3 regions of the Streptomyces sp. B1I3 genome follow, and region 2 is predicted to be linked to each of the others. Evidence: riboswitches for the same ligand, from Rfam matches in the RefSeq annotation. Region 2 holds a riboswitch; each other region holds the start of a gene.

Region 1 (7,799 bases), 3.4 Mb from region 2:
TACGGCACGCGTCCCCAAGTACTACCGGCTCAAGCGCCACCTCCTGGACATGACGGGAACCATGCCGCCCGGCACTCCGGTGCCGCCCGAACGCACCCTGGCCGCCGAGTTCGACACCTCGCGCACCACCGTGCGCCAGGCCCTCCAGGAACTGGTGGTCGAGGGCCGGCTGGAACGCATCCAGGGCAAGGGCACCTTCGTCGCCAAGCCGAAGGTCTCCCAGGCCCTGCAACTCACCTCGTACACCGAGGACATGCGCGCCCAGGGACTGGAACCCACATCTCAGTTGCTGGACATCGGATACGTCACCGCGGACGACACGCTCGCCGGCCTGCTGGACATCACGGCGGGCGGCAGAGTACTGCGGATCGAGCGGCTGCGCCTCGCCAGCGGTGAGCCCATGGCCATCGAGACCACCCATCTTTCGGCCAAACGCTTCCCCGCGCTGCGCCGATCGCTGGTGAAGTACACCTCGCTCTACACCGCTCTGGCCGAGGTGTACGACGTCCGGCTCGCCGAGGCCGAGGAGACCATCGAGACCTCGCTGGCCACCCCGCGCGAGGCGGGGCTGCTCGGCACGGACGTGGGCCTGCCGATGCTCATGTTGTCCCGTCACTCCATCGACGGACACGGCGAACCGGTCGAATGGGTGCGCTCGGTGTACCGGGGCGACCGCTACAAGTTCGTGGCACGCCTGAAGCGGCCCACCGACTGAGCGTTCGGCCCGCGAAGTGACTGATCCCCCCGCGAGCGCGGGGGGATCAGTCATTTCGGGCGACATCGGACCGTTGCAGGACCGCAATGCGGACAGGGGGTGACGATGGCCGGAACCCTCGCCTAGATTTCCTGCGCATTACAACAGGTGATCAGCGAGGGGACGGAGTCGCCATATGTCAGAAGATACCGATACGAAGCCACCGACCGTGACACCCGCGAGGGTGGTCATCGCGCTCTGCCTGATCGCGCCGTTCGTGGCGATGCTCTGGGTGAGTTCGTACGCGAAGGTCGAACCGACCTTCATCGGCATTCCGTTCTTCTACTGGTACCAGATGCTCTGGGTGCTCATCTCGACCGCACTCACCATGATCGCGTACAAGCTGTGGCAGCGTGACCAGCGCTCCCGCAAGGGGGGTGCGTCAGCATGAAGGACGGCGTGAACGGCGTCGCTCTCGCCGTGTTCATCTTCTTCTTCCTGGCCGTCACGGTCGTCGGCTTCATGGCCGCGCGCTGGCGCAAGGCCGAGACCGAGGCCACCCTCGACGAGTGGGGCCTGGGCGGACGGTCGTTCGGCACCTGGGTCACCTGGTTCCTGCTCGGCGGCGACCTCTACACCGCGTACACGTTCGTCGCCGTGCCCGCGGCTATCTACGCGGCCGGAGCGGCGGGCTTCTTCGCCGTCCCGTACACCATCCTCATCTACCCGCTGATCTTCACCTTCCTGCCGCGGCTCTGGTCCGTCTCGCACAAGCACGGCTACGTGACCACCTCGGACTTCGTCCGCGGCCGGTTCGGCTCGAAGGGGCTGTCGCTGGCGATCGCCCTCACCGGCATCCTCGCCACGATGCCGTACATCGCGCTGCAACTGGTCGGCATCCAGGCCGTGCTCGACGTCATGGGCGTCGGCGGCGGTGAGAACACGCACTGGTTCGTCAAGGACCTGCCGCTCCTCATCGCGTTCGCCGTCCTCGCCGCTTACACCTACTCGTCGGGGCTGCGCGCACCCGCGCTCATCGCCTTCGTCAAGGACGGCCTGATCTATCTGGTCATCGCGGTGGCGATCATCTACATCCCGATCAAGCTCGGCGGCTTCGACGACATATTCGCCAAGGCGGGAGAGGCGTTCTCGCAGACGAGTGAGGCCACGGGCAAGCCACGCGGCGCCATCGTCCCGGGCGAGATGGGGCAGTGGGGTTACGCCACACTCGCCCTGGGCTCCGCACTCGCGCTCTTCATGTACCCCCACTCGATCACGGCGACGCTCTCCAGCCGCAGCCGCGAGGTCATCCGGCGCAACACCACGATCCTGCCGCTGTACTCGCTGATGCTGGGTCTGCTGGCGCTGCTCGGATTCATGGCGATCGCGGCCGGGATCAAGGTGGACAACGGCCAGCTCGCCATCCCGCAGCTGTTCGAGGACATGTTCCCCGACTGGTTCGCGGGGGTGGCCTTCGCCGCCATCGGCATCGGAGCCCTGGTGCCTGCCGCGATCATGTCGATCGCCGCGGCGAACCTGTTCACCCGCAACATCTACAAGGACTTCATCAAGCCGGACGCGACACCCGCGCAGGAGACCAAGGTCTCCAAGCTGGTGTCGCTCCTGGTCAAGGTGGGTGCGCTCGCCTTCGTCCTCACCATGGACAAGACGGTCGCCATCAACTTCCAGCTGCTGGGCGGTATCTGGATCCTCCAGACGATGCCGGCCCTGGTCGGCGGCCTGTTCACCCGCTGGTTCCACCGCTGGGCCCTGATCGCGGGCTGGGCGGTCGGCATGATCTACGGCACGGTGGCCGCGTACGGGGTGGCCAGCCCGACGCAGAAGCACTTCGGCGGATCCTCGAAGGAGATCCCGGGTATCGGCGAGATCGGTTACATCGGCCTCACCGCGTTCGTGCTCAACGTGATCGTGGTCGTCGTCCTCACGTTCGTGCTGAACGCCGTGAAGGCACCGGCCGGTGTGGACGAGACCTCCCCGTCCGACTACACCGCGGATGTGGGCGACCCGGGCGTGCAGGCGGAGCTCCCGCCGGCCACGGTGGGCTCCCCCGCGGGTCACTGACACCCCGCCTGCCCGAGCCGCCACGCCCCACCGCACCGGGGCGTGGCGGCTCAGGCGTTTCCGGGCCCTTCGCCACCCCGGGCCACGGCCGCCGGGCGCGCCCCACCCGGGCCAGGACGCCCGGAAAAGCAGGTACGCCGCACACGCCGGTTGCGGCGGACTGCCGCGCCTCGGCTTCGCACGGGCTCCGGAACGGAACCGGGAGCCACTGCCGGGTCCTTCGCTGCTGACGTTCCGTCTGGAGCTCTGACCCGTCACGACACAACATGTGGGGGCTGCCTCAGCAGGCGGCCCCCACATGTATGCTCGTGCTCGCTGTCGCCGCAGGGGAATCCGGTGCGAATCCGGAACTGTCCCGCAACGGTGTGACCGGCGTGCCCCCGCGCACCCGGAAGTCCGAAGACCTGCCGACGGTGCGTCCGGTTCGACCGATCCGGACGCCGAGACGTCCGGGCCCCGCGGAGGGCCGGTGGACGCCGTGCGGAGTGCTGTCCGTTCCCCGGGCACCGCCCTGTCGGCTGCCCCGCTCCCGCCGGCCCCGAGCCGAGCGAGGGATAGCCCCACGTGACCATCGCGCCAGCCGATCCGGTTTCAGCCACCGCGTCAGCCGAGTCCACGCACGCCACGACCGACGGGCCGGGGACCGCACTGCTGCGGACGCTGACCGATCTCACCGTCGATCTGCCCGACACCGACCCCGGTCGGGTCGCCGCCGCCGCGCTGCGTGGCCGCAGCGCCCGGTCGGACGAGGCCGAGCTGTGCGCACTGGCGACCGAGGCCGCGGCGGGTCTGATCTCCGAGGACCCGGCCTACTCCCGGCTCGCCGCCCGGCTCCTCACCCGTTCCGTCGCGGACGAGGCCGCGGGCCAGGGCGCGGTCTCCTTCTCCGCCTCGATCGCCGTGGGGCACCGTGAGGGTCTGATCGCGGACCGCACAGCCTCGTTCGTGGCCCTGCACGCGGCGCGGCTCGACGCCCTGGTCGAACAGTCCCTCGCGGACGGTGCCGACGACCGGTTCGGCTACTTCGGGCTGCGGACGCTGCACAGCCGCTACCTGCTGCGCCACCCGCTCACCCGGCAGGTCATCGAGACCCCGCAGCACTTCATGCTCCGCGTCGCGGCCGGTCTCGCCGAGGACGAGTCGCCGCGGGCGCTGGACGAGGTCGCCGCGCTGTACGGGCTGATGAGCCGGCTGGACTACCTGCCCTCCTCCCCCACGCTCTTCAACTCCGGCACCCGGCACCCGCAGATGTCCTCCTGCTACCTGCTCGACTCGCCGAAGGACGAGCTGGACTCGATCTACGACCGCTACCACCAGGTGGCCCGGCTCTCCAAGCACGCGGGCGGCATCGGCCTCTCCTACTCCCGTATCCGTGCCCGCGGCTCGCTCATCCGCGGCACCAACGGGCACTCCAACGGCATCGTGCCGTTCCTGAAGACGCTCGACGCCTCGGTGGCCGCGGTGAACCAGGGCGGCCGCCGCAAGGGCGCGGCCGCCGTCTACCTGGAGACCTGGCACGCGGACGTCGAGGAGTTCCTGGAGCTGCGCGACAACACGGGCGAGGACCAGCGGCGTACGCACAACCTGAACCTTGCGCACTGGATCCCGGACGAGTTCATGCGCCGCGTCGACGCGGACACCGAATGGTCGCTGTTCTCCCCGGCCGACGTGCCCGAACTGGTGGACCTGTGGGGCGACGAGTTCGACGCCGCCTACCGTGCGGCGGAGGCGAAGGCCCTCGCCCGCAGGACGATGCCGGCGCGGGAGCTCTACGGCCGGATGATGCGGACGCTCGCGCAGACGGGCCAGGGCTGGATGACGTTCAAGGACGCCGCCAACCGCACCGCGAACCAGACCGCCGAGCCGGGCCGGGTGGTGCACTCGTCGAACCTGTGCACCGAGATCCTGGAGGTCACCGACGACGGTGAGACGGCGGTCTGCAACCTGGGCTCCGTCAACCTCGGCGCGTTCGTCGACGGGGGGACGATGGACTGGGAGCGGCTGGACGCCACCGTCCGTACCGCCGTGACGTTCCTCGACCGGGTCGTGGACATCAACTTCTACCCCACCGAGCAGGCCGGCCGGTCCAACGCCCGGTGGCGCCCGGTGGGCCTGGGCGCGATGGGTCTGCAGGACGTCTTCTTCCAGCTCCGGCTGCCGTTCGACTCCCCCGAGGCCCGTGCGCTGTCCACCCGGATCTCCGAGCGGATCATGCTCGCCGCCTACGAGGCGTCGTGCGACCTCGCCGAGCGGTCGGGCCCCCTCCCGGCCTGGTCGCAGACCCGCGCCGCCCGCGGTGTGCTGCACCCGGACCACTACGGCACCGAGCTGAACTGGCCGGAGCGCTGGGACGCCCTGCGGGCCCGCGTCGCGAAGAGCGGGATGCGCAACTCCCTGCTGCTGGCCATTGCCCCGACCGCGACGATCGCCTCGATCGCCGGCGTCTACGAGTGCATCGAGCCGCAGGTCTCCAACCTCTTCAAGCGCGAGACGCTCAGTGGTGAGTTCCTCCAGGTCAACGGCTACCTCGTCGCGGAGCTCAAGAAGCTCGGCGTGTGGGACGCTCGGACCCGCGAGGCGCTGCGCGAGGCGAGCGGCTCCGTGCAGGGCTTCGGCTGGATCCCCGAGGACGTCCGGGCCCTGTACCGCACCGCGTGGGAGATCCCGCAGCGCGGCCTGATCGACATGGCGGCGGCCCGTACGCCGTTCCTGGACCAGAGCCAGTCGCTGAACCTGTTCATGGAGACGCCGACGATCGGCAAGCTCTCCTCGATGTACGCGTACGCGTGGAAGCAGGGGCTGAAGACGACGTACTACCTGCGCTCGCGCCCGGCCACCCGGATCGCCCGCGCGGCCTCCGGCACCGCGTCCACCGCCCTTCCCGCCCAGCAGGCCCAGGTCTCCGACCCGGACGCCGTCGCCTGCTCCCTCGAAAACCCCGAATCCTGCGAGGCCTGCCAGTGAGCTCCACCGAACAGTCCGCCGGGACGACCGGGAAGAACCTGCTCGACCCCGGCTTCGAACTGACCCTGCGTCCCATGCGCTACCCGGACTTCTACGAACGCTACCGGGACGCGATCAAGAACACCTGGCACGTGGAGGAGGTCGACCTCCACTCCGACGTCGCCGACCTCGCCAAGCTCTCCCCCGGCGAGCAGCACATGATCGGACGGCTCGTCGCGTTCTTCGCGACGGGTGACTCGATCGTCTCCAACAACCTCGTGCTGACGCTCTACAAGCACATCAACTCCCCGGAGGCGCGTCTGTACCTGTCGCGCCAGCTGTTCGAGGAGGCCGTGCACGTCCAGTTCTACCTGACGCTGCTCGACACCTATCTGCCCGATCCGGAAGACCGCGCGGCGGCCTTCGACGCGGTCGAGGAGATCCCCTCGATCCGGGAGAAGGCACAGTTCTGCTTCAGGTGGATGGACTCGGTCGAGAAGATCGACCGGCTGGACACCCGGGCCGACCGGCGCCGCTTTCTGCTGAACCTGATCTGCTTCGCGGCGTGCATCGAGGGGCTGTTCTTCTACGGCGCCTTCGCCTATGTCTACTGGTTCCGCTCGCGCGGTCTGCTGCACGGTCTCGCCACGGGTACCAACTGGGTGTTCCGCGACGAGACGATGCACATGAACTTCGCGTTCGAGGTGGTCGACACCGTGCGCAAGGAGGAGCCCGAGCTCTTCGACGACGCCCTCCGCCGGCAGGTCACGGACATGCTGGCGGAGGCCGTCGAGGCGGAGCTGCAGTTCGGTCGTGACCTGTGCGGTGAGGGCCTGCCCGGGATGAACACCGAGTCGATGCGCCAGTACCTGGAGTGCGTCGCCGACCAGCGGCTCACCCGGCTCGGCTTCCCGCCGCTCTACGGCTCCGAGAACCCGTTCTCCTTCATGGAGCTGCAGGGCGTCCAGGAGCTGACGAACTTCTTCGAGCGCCGGCCGTCCGCCTACCAGGTCGCCGTGGAGGGTTCCGTGGGCTTCGACGACGACTTCTAGGTCCGCGCCCAGGACCTGGCGTACGGACGCCGCGTGGCCGTGACCGGCCGCGCGGCGTCCGCCGTTCCCGGCGGCTTCGCCGCACGCCCCCGTTCCGCCTCGCGCAGCTGGCGGTCGATCCGGCGCTCGCGTGCGGCCCCGACGAGCGCGGGCAGCAGGACCAGGGTGAAAAGTGCGGCTATGGACAGGAAGCTCAGGAATGTGTTCATGGCTCCACTCTCGCGTCCCCGGCCGGATGCGGGCAGTGGCAGGACTGTCACACAGCATCGAATTACTGCCACACTGCGGTCATGCTGAAGAACGTCGCCGTCCTGCTGCTCGACGAAGTCCACCCATTCGAACTCGGCGTGCTCTGCGAGGTGTTCGGGCTCGACCGGTCCGACGAAGGGCTGCCGGTGCAGGACTTCGCGGTCGTCTCCGCGGAGGGTCCGCGGTTGCGGACGCACGCCGGTTTCACCATCACCACACCCCACGGGCCCGAACGCCTGGAGGAGGCCGACCTCATCGCCGTGCCGGCGGGAAGCCACTTCGCCGACCGGGAGTACCCCGAGGAGGTCCTGGACCCGCTGCGCCGGGCCGTGGCACGCGGCGCCCGCGTGATGAGCATCTGCTCCGGGGCGTACGTCCTCGGCGCGGCCGGGCTGCTCGACGGCCGCCGCTGCACCACCCACTGGCGCCACGCCGACGATCTGGCCCGCCGCTTCCCCGAGGCGGTGGTGGTACCGGACGTGCTCTACGTGGACGAGGGGCCGGTCATCACCTCGGCGGGCACCGCGGCGGGGATCGACGCCGCCCTGCACCTGGTGCGCCAGGAGTACGGCCCCGCGGTCGCCAACGCCATCGCCCGGCGGATGGTGGTACCTCCGCACCGGGACGGCGGCCAGGCGCAGTACGTCGCCCGCCCACTGCCCCGCGACCGGTGCGACACGGTCGGGGGGACGCTCGCCTGGATGGAACACCACCTCGACCAGGAGATGACCGTCGAGCAACTGGCCGCGCAGGCACACATGTCGCCCCGCACCTTCGCG
Region 2 (7,799 bases):
CCGCGGCGTCCACCGACGACGTGGGCGGCAGCACCACCTCGGCGTCCTTGCCCCGGAAGGTCACCAGGCCCACCTTGTCGCGCCGCTGGTAGGCGTCCAGGAGCAGCGACATCACCGCGCCCTTCACGGCGCTCATCCGCTGCCGGGCGGCCATCGACCCGGAGGCGTCCACGACGAACAGCACGAGATTGCCCTCGCGCCCCTCCCGTGTCGCCTGCCGCAGATCGTCCCGCCGCACGACGAGCCCCCGGCCGGACCGCCCGCGCGCCCGCTGATGCGGCGCCGCGGCCTGCACGGTCGCCGCGAGGTGCAGCTTCGTCAGCGCACCCTCGGGCCGTCGCGCCCCGGTGGTCCGCCCGTGTTCGGTCCGTGCCCGCGACCGCCGCCCGGCCGCACCCTCGCCCAGCCCGGGCACGCTCAGCATCTTCGTACGGAACGGCTCCGAGGCCGCTACGGGCCGCTGCTCCGCACCACCGGGCGCGGGCGAGGCCGCCCCGCCCTCCGCACCGCTGTCCGCACCGCTGTCGGCACCGCTGTCCGACCCGCGCCCGTCACCGGGACTGCCGTCGGGCTCGCCCCCCTGAGGGGGCACCCCTCCGCCACCCGGCCCATCGGGCTCCGGGTCGTCGTCGCCTCCGCCCCCGCCGGGGTCCGCGTCCCTGAGCGCCTCGTCCAGCTTCTCCTCGTCGAGACCCGGCGCGTCGAACGGATTGCGGCGGCGCCGGTGGGGGAGGGCCAGGAGTGCGGCCTGCCTCACGTCCTCCGCGGTGACCTCCGAGCGCCCCGCCCACGCGGCGAGCGCGGTCGCGGTACGGGCCATGACGATGTCGGCCCGCATGCCGTCGACCTCGAACGCCGCGCACGTCGCCGCGATCTGACGCAGCACACCGTCCCCGAGTACCACCTGGGGCAACAGGGCGCGGGCGGCGGCGATCCGTTCGCGCAGCGCCCCCTCCTCGTCGGCCCACCGTGCGGCGAAGGCGGCCGGGTCGTCGTCGTACGCGAGCCGTCGCCGGACGACCTCGACGCGCAGGTCGGTGTCACGGGAAGCGGCGACCTCGACGGTCAGCCCGAAGCGGTCGAGCAACTGCGGCCGGAGTTCGCCCTCTTCGGGGTTCATCGTCCCGACCAGCAGGAAACGCGACGCATGGCGTACGGAGACGCCCTCACGCTCGACGTAGGAGGCACCCATGGCCGCGGCGTCGAGCAGGAGGTCCACCAGGTGGTCGTGGAGCAGATTGACCTCGTCCACGTACAGGATCCCCCGGTGCGCGTCCGCGAGGAGCCCCGGCTCGAAGGCCTTCACGCCCTCCGAGAGCGCCCGCTCGATGTCGAGCGCGCCCACGAGCCGGTCCTCCGACGCGCCGACCGGCAGCTCCACCGTCCGCGCCGGCCGCGCGACGCCGGTGTCGGCCTCGTGGGGCCCGTCCGGGCACGCCGGATCGGGCGCCCCCGGATCACAGGAGAAGCGGCACCCGGCCACCACCCGGACCTCGGGCATGAGCGCGGCCAGGGCCCGCACGGCGGTGGACTTGGCCGTGCCCTTCTCCCCCCGCACGAGGACACCGCCGACGGCCGGACTGACGGCGTTGAGCAACAGCCCGAGCCGTAGATCGTCCTGCCCGACGATGGCGGTGAAGGGATACGGCGTACTCACAGGGCCTCCTCGTGCACAGAAACATCGGTTCCGATCCCCGCGTCCCGGGACACCTCGCGGCCGTCCGGCGATCGAGGACCGGCCTTCGGGGCGGAGCCCCGGTCACGGGCAGGAGGGGGGCAGGGCGCAGGCCCCGCCGCGGGCGCCCCCGAAGCCGGACCGCCCGCCCCGACCGGCGCCCCCGGCGTACGGGGCGCCCCAGGCGCCAGGAAGGGCAGCCCCGCCGGCGCGCCCGTCTCGATCAGCCGCCACAGGGCGTCCGTATCCGCGTGCTCCTCGATCAGATCCCCCAGCCGGTCCAGCTGTTCCTCACGCAGCGTGCCGAAACTCGTGTCCGGAGCCGCCACGAACCGCCGCCCCGAGAACCGCGCCACCTCCGCCAGGAACGCCCGCCGGAACGCGTCGCTCTCCAGTGATCCGTGCCAGTGCGTGCCCCACACCGCGCCCACCCGGCATCCGTCGAGGAACGGCTCACCGCCGCGCACGTCGGCGACCCCGTGATGGATCTCGTACCCCTCCACCGGCTCCCCGAGGGCCGAGCCGGCCGGCCGGGCCAGCACCTTCTCCCGGCCGAAGCGGACCCGCACCGGCAGCAGTCCGAGCCCTTCGACCAGCCCCGCCCGGGACTCCACGTCGTCCTCGATCGACTCACCCAGCACCTGGAACCCGCCGCAGATGCCCAGCACGGGACGCCCCTCGGCCGCCCGCCGCCGCAGCGCCTCGGCCAGCCCCCGCTCGCGCAGCCACGCCAGAGCCTTCACCGTGCCCCGGGTACCGGGCACGACCACCAGGTCCGCGTCCGTGAGCTCCTCCGCCCGGTCCACGAACCGCACCACCACACCCGGCTCCGCCGCCAGCGCGTCGACGTCCGTGAAGTTCGACATCAGCGGCACGGCACACACCGCGACCCGCAGCACGTCCTGACCGTGCGGCGGCGCGACGACCGACTCCCGCACGGCACCGCGCATCGACACGCGCAGCCCGTCCTCCTCGTCGATGCCCAGCCCGTGCGCGTACGGCAGCACCCCGTACGTACGGCGCCCCGTGAGCCCGTACAGCATGTCCAGACCCGGCTCCAGCAGCGAGACGTCGCCCCTGAACTTGTTCACCAGGTAGCCGGCGATCAGCGACTGGTCCTCGGCGCTCAGCAGAGCCGTCGTGCCGAAGAACGACGCGAAGACGCCTCCGCGGTCGATGTCCCCGACGACGAGAACGGGGAAGCGCGCCGCACGCGCGACGCCCATGTTCACGATGTCCGTGCGCCGCAGATTGATCTCCGCCGGGCTGCCCGCCCCCTCGCAGATCACGGCGTCGTACGCGCCGCGAAGCTGCTCCAGACAGTCCACGACCGTCCCGAACAGGGCCTCCTGGCGACCTCCGTGGTAACCGCGCGCACTCATCTCGCCGACCGGCTTCCCCATCAGGACGACCTGGCTCGACCGGTCGCCCCCCGGCTTGAGCAGCACGGGATTCATCAGCGCGGTCGGCTCCACGCGCGCGGCCTGCGCCTGCATGGCCTGCGCCCGCCCGATCTCCGCGCCCTCGCGGGTGACGAAGGAGTTCAGCGACATGTTCTGCGCCTTGAACGGCGCGACCTTTACCCCTCGGCGCGCCAGCCACCGGCAGATGCCGGCCGTGACGACGCTCTTGCCCGCGTCCGAGGTGGTTCCCGCGATCAGCAGCCCGCCGCTCATGCCCGACGCCTCCGTCCTCCGGCCAGCCGCACGGCGACGCACACGCCGAGGGCCAGCACACTCACCCGGCGCGACAGCCGCACCGCGCGTTCGATGTCCGCGGCCCGCACGTCCCGGCCGCTCTCCCCGTTGAGCACGGGCCGGTGCTCGACCCGGCCCCCGTAGGCGAGGGTCCCGCCGAGCCGTACGCCGAGCGCACCCGCGAACGCGGCCTCCACCGGGCCCGCGTTGGGGCTCGGGTGCCGGCCGGCGTCGGCCCGCCAGGCGTGTACGGCCTCGCGGGGCCGCCCTCCGGCCGCCACGGCGAGCGCGGCGGTGAGGCGGGCGCCCGGCCAGCCGGCCAGGTCGTCCAGCCGGGCCGAGGCCCAGCCGTAGCGCCGGTGACGCGGCGACCGGTGGCCGACCATGGCGTCCAGTGTGTTGACGGCCCGGAACCCGACCAGGCCGGGCACGCCACCCAGCGCGCCCCACACCAGGGCGCCCACCACGGCGTCGGAGGTGTTCTCGGCGACGGACTCGACCACCGCGCGGGCGATCTGCTGCCCGTCGAGTGCCTGAGGGTCGCGGCCGCACAGGTGCGGCAGCCGCTCCCGGGCCACGTCGATGTCGCCGGCGGCGAGGGCGCCCCCGATGGCACGGGCCTCGCGGCCCAGCGAGGTGCCCCCGACGACGGACCAGGTGGCGGCGGCGGTCAGTGCCACGGCGGCGGCCGGGCGGTCCCGTACGGCTCGCGCGGCCAGCGCCGCGGCACCCGCGGCGCCCCCGGCGCACACGAGCGCGTGCAGGGCGCCCCAGCCGCGGTGATCGCGCCACAGCCGGCTCTCCACGCCCGCCGCGGCCCGTCCGAACGCGGCGACGGGATGACCCCGTCGGGGATCACCGAGGAGCAGGTCGCCGATCAGACCGGCGGTGGCGCCGTACGCGAATATGCGGTCGGCTCGCACGGATCAGCCGGCCGTCGCGCCTCGAAGGGTCCCGGTGGCGGGTGGAACAGCGACCGACGCACGGCAGCCAGGCATGGCATATGTCCTCACTCAGGGTCCGCGCCCTGGTTCGACGTGACGGGCGACGAGAGTCTCCTGGCTTCCGGATCCACAGCTCCCCCGGCCTTCCGGTCCGCGGAGGCGGACCGTGACTTCCGTGTGGGGGACTGCTCCCCGGTGACAGTGGCGGGACCGCGCCGGATTCGCACCGGCTTCCTCTGCTGTCGCCGTACATGGCCACGGCAGTCCACCATGCCCCGCGAACGCCCGTCAACCTGCCGCTGACCTGCGAGGCTGCGGAGTGTCCGGACGCACATCGGGCCGGACACACACGTGGTGTGTCCGGCCCAGGGCGATCGGGTGCGGAAAGGTCAGGCGACGATCAGGTAGATCCCGTACGCGACCGCCGCCGCGCACAGCGCGAAGCAGGCGTACGCGCCGACGCGCGCCGGTGCTCCGGAGCCGGCGCTCCGCGCCGTCGGCGCCTGCTTGGCGAGACCGACGATGCCGACGGTGAAGAGGCCGACCAGTGCGACGGTGATCAGGAGGCTGACGCCGAAAACGGTGCCGAGGGCTGCCCAGTCGATGTTCATGCGATTCGTCCTTACACCGTGGCCGGTCGGGCCGGGTCGGCCGTGGTCACGGCCGACGGGGCCGGGGCCGGGATGGTGGTCTTGAGGTCCGGGACGGCCCCGCCGACGGGCGGCGGGCTGACGGCGGCGATGGCGGTGGTGACGACGCCCGCCGGTTCGGCGTCCGGCGCGTTGACGTTGGTGTGGTCGACCGGCTTGCGGCGGGACAGCCACCAGATGGCACCCGAGCCCGCGACGAGGAGCACCGCGACGACGCCCACGCCCCAGCCGCCCTGCTTGGTCAGGAACTCGGCGCCCGCGCCGACCAGGCCCGCGGCCGGCAGGGTCAGGCCCCAGGCGACGAACATCCGGGTGGCGGTGGACCAGCGGACCACGCCTCCCTTGCGTCCGAGGCCCGCGCCCATCACGGCGCCGGAGCAGGACTGGGTGGTGGAGAGGGAGAAGCCGAGGTGCGAGGAGGCCAGGATGACCGTGGCCGCGCTGGTCTGGGCGGCGAAGCCCTGCGGCGGCCTGAGCTCGGTGAGCCCGCTGCCCATGGTGCGGATGATGCGCCAGCCGCCGAGGTAGGTGCCGAGGGCGATGGCGACACCCGCGGCGCAGATGACCCAGACCGGCGGGTTGGAGCCGGGGGCGAGGACGCCGCCGGTGACCAGGGCCAGGGTGATGATGCCCATCGTCTTCTGCGCGTCGTTGGTGCCGTGGGCGAGGGAGACGAGACCGGCCGAGGCGATCTGCCCGGCCCGGTAGCCCTTGGCGGTCGACTTCAGCTGCGCCTCGTCGGTGATCTTCCGGTTGAGGCGGTACGTCAGCTTGGTGGCCAGCAGCGCGGCGAGACCGGCGACGAGGGGGGCGGCGATCGCGGGCAGCAGGACCTTGGTGACGACGGTGCCGCCGTCGATCGAGGACCAGCCGGCCGACATCACCGCGGCGCCGATCAGACCGCCGAAGAGTGCGTGGGAGGAACTGGACGGCAGGCCGACCAGCCAGGTCAGCAGGTTCCACAGGATGGCGCCGACGAGCGCCGCGAAGATGACCTCGGTTCTGAGGCCGTCCTCGTTGACGATCCCGCCCGAGATCGTCTTGGCGACCTCCACCGACAGGAAAGCGCCGACCAGGTTGAGGACGGCGGACATGGCCACCGCAGTCTTGGGTTTGAGGGCGCCGGTCGAGATGGTGGTGGCCATCGCGTTGGCGGTGTCATGGAAACCGTTCGTGAAATCGAACACTAGAGCTGTCACGATCACGATCGCGAGCAGCAGCGTGATGTGTTCCATTTACCCAGGCAATCGCTCGACGTCATTGGCACGTGGAACGTAAGCAACCTGGGTGAACGGAAGATGAACTGGGCAGGGCGGCGCGGTGACCCCATCCGTGCGGCGTCGTTCCGCTTGTGTGCGCACGAGGCGGCCGGGCCCTCCCGTGGCGGTGCGAGGACTGGTCTTTGCCGGGTGTTGGTGAACATATGGCGTGACCGATTCGCGGCGTTGAGGAGACTTAGCTCACTTCGTCCCCTCGGGGTGCCCGTGCTCCCCGGGTGGTCCGTGCCCGCCCGGCGGATCCGGGCGCGACCTAGGATCACCCGCATGAGCGACCGTGATCAGGACGCGATCGAACAGGCGTGGGACGCCGTCGTCGCGACGGCCCGCAGAACGGCGTCCGAGGGGCTGGTCGTCGGCACCTCGGGCAACGTCTCCGCACGGGTCGGCGAGATCGTCCTGGTCACCCCCAGCGCGGTGCACTACGACCGGCTGGGCCCCGGGGACGCGGTCGGCGTCGACCTGCGGGGCCGGCGGGTGTTCGGCGAGCTCCCTCCGACCAGCGAGCTCCCCCTCCACCTGGCGGTCTACAACAGCACGTCCGCCGCCGCCGTCGTCCACACCCACGCGGTGCACGCCACCGCCGTCTCCACCCTCGTGGCGGAAGTGCCCCCGGTGCACTACGCCGCCGCGATGCTCGGCGGCCCGGTCCGCACGGCGCCCTACGCCCGCTACGGGACGCGGGAACTCGCCGACGGCATGCTCGCAGCGTTGCGCGACCGCACCGGCTGCCTCCTGCGCAACCACGGAACCGTCACCTACGGCGACAGCCTCGACGAGGCCTACGACCGCACCGCCCAGCTCGAATGGATGTGCAGGCTCTGGCTCACCGCGAGCTCCGTGCCCGGCCGCAGCCCCACCCTGCTCTCCCCGGCCCAGCTGCACGAGGTGCGGGACGCGCTGGAGGGGTACGGCCGGCCCGGCTGACACCCGCGTCCGTCACCGTACGGTCCCCGCCGGGTTGGCAGGCCGCTCCGTACCCAGGACACTGAAGCCGTGCGCCCGGCAACAGCGACGGCAGCGGCCGTCACCACGATCCTCGGCGCCGGCGCGGCAGCGGTCGCGGCCGGCCGGTACGCCAGCGACGCCGCCCTCGGGGCGTCGACGCGGGCCTTCCCCGCCGACCGCAGACTCACCGTGCACGCCGCGACGGCCGGGCAGATCGCCCTGACCCGCTCCTTCGCCGCCCTGCGCCCGGGTACGTACGGACTGGTGGGCCGCGGTGTCCACGCGGTCGTCGGGGCCGTGACCGACCAGGCGCCGCACCGCTCCGCCGACACCGTCGTGCGCAGACTGGAGCGTGTGACCCGCGGCACGCTGAAACGCGGGGTCAAGGTCCGGTTCACCCCGGAAGTGCACACCGGCGACCCGCTGGGCGCCCTCGGTCTCACGTACAAGGAGGTCGAGATCCCCGGCGAGCTGGGCAGCCTCCCCGCCTGGTTCCTGCCCGGCGCCCGCGACACCTGGGTCATCACCGTGCACGGCCTCGGCACCACCCGGGAACACCCCATGAACGTGCTGGGCTTCCTGCAGGACCAGCAGCTCCCGGTACTCGA
Region 3 (7,799 bases), 5.6 Mb from region 2:
TTGAGGCCCCGGGCGGCGAGCCCGGTTACCGGAACTCGGGGTGGACCTTCAAGGACGTCGAGTTCCTCCCCGAGGCCTTCGAACTCAAGGGCCGGGAGCAGGAGGAAGCCACCGCGATGCTGATGGGCCGCACCAGCTACGAGGCGTTCAGCCCCGTCTGGCCCGACATGGAGGACTTCGCCGGCTACAAGGCGATGCCGAAGTACGTCGTCTCCACCACGCTCACCGAGGACGGCCTGGTGCCGAACTGGGGCGAGACGACGATTCTGCGGTCCCTCGACGAGGTCGCCGCACTGAAGGAGACGGAGGGCGGGCCGATCATCGTCCACGGCAGCGCCTCGCTGAACCAGGCACTGTCCGACGCCGGCCTGATCGACCGTTACCACCTCATCGTCTTCCCGCTGCTGCTCGGCGCGGGCAAGCGGCTCTTCAGCGCCACGGACAAGGACACGCAGAAGCTGAAGCTCGTCGAGCACGAGGCCTACGCCAACGGCCTGCAGAAGAACGTCTTCGACGTCGTCCGCTGACGGAAACTCCGCCAGGGGACGCCCCGGCCCGCCACGAGGTCCGGCTACGCGTCTCGGGCCGTGCCTCCCGGCGGCGGGACCGAAGAGGCGTCCGGCGGGGCGCCCGGGGAGCGCGGTGCACGCGTCGACGACGAGTCCGGCACGGCCGGGCCACCGGCGGTACGGCACGGCCGCCCACTGCTCCGTACGGACGTGCCGGATCGCGTCGGCTCCCGGCGTTCGCGAGGCTGGCCCGAAGCCGGGACGTGAGATCCCCGTATCCCCAGGAGCAGCCATGCAGAAGGACAAGCACCCGTCGTACCGTCCCGTGGTCTTCCGCGACCGTTCCGCCGGCTACGCCTTCCTGACCCGGTCCACCGCGTCGAGCGAGCGGACGATCGACTGGGACGACGGCAACACCTACCCCGTCGTCGACGTGGAGATCTCCGCGGAGAGCCACCCGTTCTTCACCGGCGAGGCACGGGTGGTCGACACCGAGGGGCAGGTCGCCAAGTTCGAGCGGCGGTACGGGGAGGAAGGGCGCAAGGACGCCCCCTGACGCCGGGGCGGGATCCGAGGTGACCCCGGCACTCTCACCCGCACTCCCTGTGCACGGGGCAGAATCGGCGGCAGTGTGTTCCGTGGCGGCCGTGTGCCGCCGGACACTTTCGCCGGCGTTCCCAGGAGACCCACCCCATGCTCGACAGACACCCCTTGCTGGTCATCGGCGAATGCGTCGCCGACATCGTCCGGCTGCCGGGCGCGGCCGACCGGACCCATCCCGGCGGGAGCCCCGCGAACGTCGCCTACGGCCTGGCCCGGCTGGGCCGCGACACCACCCTGCTCACCCAGCTCGGCCCGGACGCCAACGGACGGCTGATCAGGGACCACCTCGCCTCGGCCGGGGTCCGGGTGCGCACCGACGGCTCCGGCGCGCCCACCCCGGCCGCCGCGGTCGCCCTCGACGACGCCGGCGGGGCCACGTACACCTTCGACATCACCTGGACGCTGGCCCCGACGGCGACCGGGGGGCCGTACCAGCACCTCCACACGGGTTCCATCGCCACCGCCATGGAGCCGGGGGCCGGCACCGTACTGGAGACCGTCGGGCAACTCCGCCGGGCCGCGACCGTCAGCTACGACCCCAACGTCCGCCCCGACCTGATGGGGGACCACGCCCTTGCCGTACGCAGGGCGGAGCGCTGCGTCGCCCTCAGCGACGTCGTCAAGGCCAGCGACGAGGACCTGCGGTGGCTGTACCCGGACGAGGCCCCGGAGGTGGCCGCCGGGCGATGGCTGCGCTCGGGTCCGGCGGCCGTGTTCGTCACGCGCGGAGCCGGCGGAGCGACGGCCCTCCTTCCCGGCGCGGCCGTGACCGTCGGTGCGGCCCAGGTCCCGGTGGCGGACACCGTGGGGGCGGGTGACGCCTTCATGTCCGGTGCGCTGCACGCCCTGGACTCGCACGGACTGCTCGGCGAGCAGGGCCGCGCACGTCTGCACTCCCTCGACGCCGAAACCCTGGGGGACGTGCTGCGCCACGCCGTGGCGTCGGCCGCGGTGACCGTCGCACGGGCCGGCGCCCTGCCTCCCGACGAGGAGGAGCTCGCCGTGGCGCTGACCAGCGCACCTGCCCCGAAATGGTGAGGTGTCCTCGCCCGTGTCCCGGTCGTTCACTTCTTTATGACCGTGACCCTTACCGACGCTGTCCCAGCGTCCACCGCCGATCTGCTGACCGGCGTCCTCCTCGGCCCGGCACACCCCCGTGAGCACGGGTTCTGGCAGCGGCTGATCAGCACAGAACCGTTCCGCCGCCCCGCCGGCGGAACGCCCGAGGAGAGGCTGGATCTCGCCTATGAACGACTGCGGATCCTCAACCGCTCGCTCGACAACGGAGCACGTCTCGCCGCCGACCCGCGCGCCCTCGCCGCGCTGCACGAATGGCTCGGGCCGGTCGACCCCGCGCTCACCACCGTCGCGGGCATCCACTACAACCTGTTCCTCGGCAGCATCCTCGACCACGATGTGGTCGGTCACCGCGATCTGTCGGACTACCTGGCGATGCGCCGGATCGGGACCTTCCTCTGTACGGAGGTGGCGCACGGCAACGACGCGGCGGCCATGGAGACCACCGCGACGTACCACCCCGCACGGGACGGCTTCGTCCTGCACACCCCGCACGCGGGGGCGCAGAAGTTCATGCCCAACACCAGCCCGGCGGGCGGGGCCAAGTCCGGGCTGGTCGCGGCGCGGCTGATGGCCGACGGCACGGACCACGGGATCCGGCTCTTCCTCGTGCCGCTCACCGACGACGTACAGGCCCTGCCCGGTGTCCGGGTCCGCCGGCTGCCGGCCCGGATGGGCAGCCCGGTGGACCATTGCCTCACGTCGTTCGACCAGCTGTTCGTGGCGCGGGACGCGCTGCTGGGAGCGCGTGAGGAGGACGCCGGCACGGGGATGTTCACCAGTACTCCAGGCGGGCGCCGGCGCCGCTTCCTGACCTCCATCGGCCGGGTCACCTCCGGCAGGATCTCCATGAGCGCATGCGCGGCGGGCACGGCCCGCGCGACACTGGCGGTCGCGGTCCGCTACGGCGGTCACCGGATGGTCTCCGGGCCCCGGGGCACGCGTCCCGTCCCGGTCAACGCCCACCGCACGCACCACGGGCCACTCGCCTCGGCCATGGCGACGGTCTTCGCCATGAGCCTGCTCCACCGCCGGGTACTCGACCGGTGGGAGGGCTGTGGCGAGGAGAGCAGGGCAGAGGCGGAGCGGCTGGTCGCGGTCGCCAAGGGGTGGATCACCTGGCAGGCCCGCGCCGTCATCGTCCAGTGCCGCGAACGCTGCGGAGCCCAGGCGTTGCTGGAGAACAACGGCATGACGGAACTGGTCACCGGGGTGGAAGGCGCCATCACGGCGGAGGGCGACAACCTCGCCCTGCACGCCAAGGCCGCGGCCGACATGCTCCTCGCCGGGATCGACGCCACCGCGGCCGGTCCGCGGGGTGCCCGGCCCGGGCCGGGGCCGGATGCTGCACCCGCCGCCACGGGGGACCTGGCCGACCCGGGCTTCCTCGGCGCACTGCTCACCGCCGTGCAGGGCATCTGGTTCGAGCGGGCCCGGCAGCGCATGCTGCGGGCCGCTGACAAGGACACACTCGGGCGGTGGAACGCGGCCGCCGGGCCCGCCCTGCGCGCGGTCGAGGCGCACGCCTACCGGGAAGCGGCCGAGGCGTACGCCCAGGCCCGCGCCGCGCTGCCCGAAGGGGCCGCGCGCGAACGGCTGGCGGAGCTGGAGCGGCTGTTCGCCGTCGAGTGGGTGGCCCGCAACAGTGGCGATCTGCTGGCCGCCGGCCTGCTGACCCGCGATCAGGTCGACGCCCTGCCCGAGGCCACCGAGGAGCTGATCGCGGCGGTCGCCGCGCACGCCCGCGAACTGGCCGACTCCTTCGCCCTGCCCCATGAACTGCTCGCCGACTGGCCGATCGCGGGGCCCGGCTACGCCGACGCCTACGACGACCCCGACGCCCCCTGGCACGGCCGCCCCGCAGGCTCCCCGCAGGACGCGCGGTGAACGGCGGACGGTACGCGCGTACAGGCGGAGGCCCGAACCGAGCGGACCCGGGCACAGAGGGACCCGTACCGGGCGCCGAGAAACCCGTCCCGGGCACCGGGGGCCGCGTACAGGGCACCAGGAATCCCGTTCCGGGCACCGAGAGACGCGGAACGTGCCGTGCCGGTGTACGCGAGGCCCTCGAAGTCCTCGCACTGCGGGCGGTCCTGACGGTGTACTGGGGCACGGTCTCCTTGCTCGCCCGCCGGCGCCGCACACCGCAGGCCGAGGTCGGCGAATCGGTTCACCGCAAGCGCTGACCGGCCGGACGGCCGGTGCGGCGGGGGATGCCCTCCCCGCCGTACCGGCCTCAGGCCCGCAAGCCCTCGCCGGACTGCGTGATAGCTTGCAGACGCCAGTCACACTCCACGTGGAGTCAGGGAATCCGGTGAGAATCCGGAGCTGACGCGCAGCGGTGAGGGGGACGGGCGGGGCCACGGCCACTGGGACACCCTCGGGTGCCCCGGGAAGGCGCTCCGTCCGGACGAACCCGAGTCCGAAGACCTGCTGGCACCCGTTCCCCCGCCGGGGGGCGGACTCCGTACCGGGCTCCGCGCATGAGCCCTGAGACGCAAAGGGACTCCGTGCCGCCCATAGCCAGCACCGTACGCCGAACCGCCCTGTTCACCGCCGGGCTCGCCCTGCTGACCGCGTGCGGGCCGGGCAGCGGCGGACCGTCGGCCGGAGCCGGCCGGGACGGCGGCGCCGGCTACCCGGTGGAGCTGGAGAACTGCGGCCGGACGGTGACGGTCGAGAGGGCCCCGGACCGCGCGGTCTCCCTGGACCAGGGATCGACGGAGATCCTGCTCTCCCTGGGCCTCGGCGACCGGTTGGCCGGCACCGCCACCTGGACCGACCCGGTGATGAAGGGTCTGGAGAAGGCCGGCGCGAAGGTCCCCCGCATCGCGGAGAACCGCCCCTCCTTCGAGAAGGTCCTCGACAAGGAACCCGATTTTGTCAGTGCCTCGTTCGAATCGACGCTCGGCAAAGGCGGCGTCGCGCCCCGCGAGCAGTTCGAGGGGCTCGGAGTGCCGACCTACGTGTCGCCCGCCGACTGTGCGGCGAAGGACAACACGGGCAGCGGTGACGGCTCCCGTACGAGACCCCTGACCATGGACAGCGTCTACGCCGAAGTGCACGACCTCGCCCGGGTGTTCGGAGTGAAGGAGAAGGGCGACGAGCTCGTCGCCGGCCTCCGGGACCGTGTCGGCAGGGCGACCGCGGGCATCGACGCCTCCCACGCCACGCTGCTCTACTGGTTCGCCAACTCCGAGGCGCCGTACATGGCGGGATGCTGCGGAGCCCCCGGCATCATCACCGGAGAACTCGGGGCGAAGAACGTCTTCGACGACACCCACGAGGAGTGGCCCCAGATCAACTGGGAGACCGTCGCGGACCGCAACCCCGACGTCCTGGTCATCGGTGACCTCACCCGGCAGTCGCAGACCGCCGAAAGCGCCGAGAAGAAGATCGAGTTCCTGGAGTCCAACCCCGCCACGAAGAACATGGACGCCGTCCGGCACAAGCGGTACGTGCTGCTCAGCGGCCAGGCCATGAACCCGACCGTCCGGACCGTCGAGGGCGTGGAGCGCGTCGCCGCCGGACTGCGCTCCTTCGGGCTCGCGGGGTGACGGACACCGAACGCGTCCCGGGCACGGGACCGCGCGGGGAACCGGCCCCCGGCCACCGCGCGACCGAGGCCGGGCGCCGCCCCGCGGACACCGTGACCGGCCCCGCCCGCCGTGCTGTTCCGGACCGCCCTGTGGTTCCGGCCCTCCGTGCTGTTCCGGCCCTTCGTGCGACGGGTGCCCGAGTCCTGCGGGGCGGCCTCCTGTGGAGCGGCGGGGCAGCCCTGCTGCTCCTGTCGGTCGCGGTCGCCGTCACGATCGGGCCCGCCCGTATCTCCGTCCCGGACGTCTGGTCCGCGGTGGCCGCCCACCTCGGTCCCGGCGACTCACGGCTCTCCCCGATCCGGGACGGCATCATCTGGAACCTGCGCATGCCCCGCACCCTGCTCGCAGCGGTGTGCGGAGGGGGCCTCGCCGTCTGCGGCACCGTGATGCAGTCCCTGCTGCGCAACCCGCTCGCCGACCCCTTCGTCCTCGGCGTCTCCTCCGGGGCGTCCACCGGCGCCGTCGCGGTGGTGGTCCTCGGCGTCGGCGGCGGCGCGGTGCCGATCTCGGCGGGAGCCTTCGCCGGAGCACTGTGCTCGTTCGCCCTCGTGCTGTTGCTCAGCCACACACTCGGCGGGACGACCGACCGGGTCGTCCTCTCCGGTGTGGCGGCCATGCAGCTCTTCTCCGCCCTCACCTCCTTCGTCGTCATGACCGCCGCCGACGCCGAGCAGACCCGGGGCGTGCTGTTCTGGCTGCTCGGCTCCCTCAGCGGGGTGGGGTGGACAGATGTGTGGCTCTGTTCCGCGGTCCTGGCCGTGACACTTCTGATCTGCCTCGGGCACGCCCGTACGCTCGACGCCTTCGCGTTCGGCCAGGACGCGGCGGCGGCCCTGGGGGTCCATGTCGCCCGCACCCGGATCGTGCTGCTGTGCACGACCGCGCTGCTCACCGCCGCGCTCGTCAGCTCCGCGGGGGCCGTCGGGTTCGTGGGCCTGGTCCTGCCGCACGCCGCCCGGGCACTGACCGGTTCGGGTCACCGGCGGCTGCTGCCCGTCACCGCGCTCGCCGGGGCAGTCTTCCTCGTCTGGGTCGACACGCTGGCCCGGACCGTCCTGGACCCGCAGGAGGTACCGGTCGGCGTGGTCACCGCCCTCATCGGGGTGCCGGCCTTCGTCCTCGTCCTCCACCGCACCCGGAAGAGCACATGACGGCCACCGCCGGCCAGGGTCTGCGCGCGGCACGGGTGAGCCGGGAGGCGGGCGGCCGGATCGTCCTGGACGGCGTGAGCATGGCTCCGGCGCCCGGTGCCACGGTCGGGCTCCTGGGCCCCAACGGCTCGGGCAAGTCGACGCTGCTGCGCGTGTTGGCCGGCGTCCTCTCCCCGGGCGCCGGCGTGGTCACGCTCGACGGCCGGACCCTCGCCGACACCGGCCGCCGCACGGTCGCCCGGCGCGTGGCCGTCGTCGACCAGCACGCGGTCACCCAGGTCGAGCTCAGCGTGCTGGACGTCGTACGCCTCGGCCGCATCCCGCACCGCAGTGCCTGGTCCCCGCCGGGCCGGGAGGACGAGGAGGCCGTACGCGACGCGCTGGCGCGCACCGGACTCACCGACCGGGCCGGACAGTCCTGGCACACCCTGTCGGGCGGTGAGCGCCAACGCGTGCAGATCGCCCGCGCCCTCGCCCAGCAGCCGCGCGAACTCCTGCTGGACGAACCGACGAACCACCTGGACATCCAGCACCAGCTGGAGCTGCTCGCCCTGGTCGCCGCGCTTCCCGTCACCGCCGTGATAGCGCTGCACGACCTCAACCTGGCCGCGATGTTCTGTGACCGGATCACCGTCCTGGCCGAGGGCCGCGTGGTGGCCGCGGGCACTCCCTCGGAAGTGATCACCGAGGAGCTCATCCGTGAGGTCTACCGCGTGCGGGCGGTGGTGACGGCGGACGGGCCCGGCGGGCGGCCGTCGGTGCGCTTCCTGCCGGGGCCCGCCGCCCATGTCCCGCGACCGGCGTGAACGTCTGCGCGGGGTCCCTGCCGGCGTCCCGTGCAGCGGTGTGCCCTACTTCGG

The links. A riboswitch is a leader RNA that binds a small molecule or an ion and turns the genes downstream of it on or off. The one in region 2 is predicted to bind cobalamin.
Region 1: another riboswitch for cobalamin. It lies ahead of QFZ58_RS12680 (ribonucleoside-diphosphate reductase subunit alpha); the one in region 2 lies ahead of QFZ58_RS28035 (cobalamin biosynthesis protein).
Region 3: another riboswitch for cobalamin. It lies ahead of QFZ58_RS03125 (ABC transporter substrate-binding protein); the one in region 2 lies ahead of QFZ58_RS28035 (cobalamin biosynthesis protein).

Annotation. Positions count from the first base shown of each region.
Region 1 covers NZ_JAUSYD010000001.1:2,807,544-2,815,342, forward strand. The annotation lists gene QFZ58_RS12665 (GntR family transcriptional regulator) at 1-715, shown strand, start outside; gene QFZ58_RS12670 (DUF3311 domain-containing protein) at 891-1,145, shown strand; gene mctP (monocarboxylate uptake permease MctP) at 1,142-2,776, shown strand; cobalamin riboswitch at 3,072-3,203, shown strand; gene QFZ58_RS12680 (ribonucleoside-diphosphate reductase subunit alpha) at 3,341-5,740, shown strand; gene QFZ58_RS12685 (ribonucleotide-diphosphate reductase subunit beta) at 5,815-6,771, shown strand; gene QFZ58_RS12690 (hypothetical protein) at 6,768-6,980, opposite strand; gene QFZ58_RS12695 (GlxA family transcriptional regulator) at 7,062-7,799, shown strand, end outside.
Region 2 covers NZ_JAUSYD010000001.1:6,170,581-6,178,379, forward strand. The annotation lists gene QFZ58_RS28025 (putative cobaltochelatase) at 1-1,657, opposite strand, end outside; gene QFZ58_RS28030 (cobyric acid synthase) at 1,654-3,351, opposite strand; gene QFZ58_RS28035 (cobalamin biosynthesis protein) at 3,348-4,295, opposite strand; cobalamin riboswitch at 4,424-4,554, opposite strand; gene QFZ58_RS28040 (hypothetical protein) at 4,706-4,927, opposite strand; gene QFZ58_RS28045 (inorganic phosphate transporter) at 4,939-6,201, opposite strand; gene QFZ58_RS28050 (class II aldolase/adducin family protein) at 6,511-7,170, shown strand; gene QFZ58_RS28055 (alpha/beta hydrolase) at 7,240-7,799, shown strand, end outside.
Region 3 covers NZ_JAUSYD010000001.1:616,481-624,279, reverse strand. The annotation lists gene QFZ58_RS03145 (dihydrofolate reductase family protein) at 1-527, shown strand, start outside; gene QFZ58_RS03140 (type B 50S ribosomal protein L31) at 802-1,065, shown strand; gene QFZ58_RS03135 (carbohydrate kinase) at 1,203-2,150, shown strand; gene QFZ58_RS03130 (acyl-CoA dehydrogenase) at 2,187-4,076, shown strand; cobalamin riboswitch at 4,455-4,642, shown strand; gene QFZ58_RS03125 (ABC transporter substrate-binding protein) at 4,673-5,746, shown strand; gene QFZ58_RS03120 (iron ABC transporter permease) at 5,932-6,939, shown strand; gene QFZ58_RS03115 (ABC transporter ATP-binding protein) at 6,936-7,745, shown strand.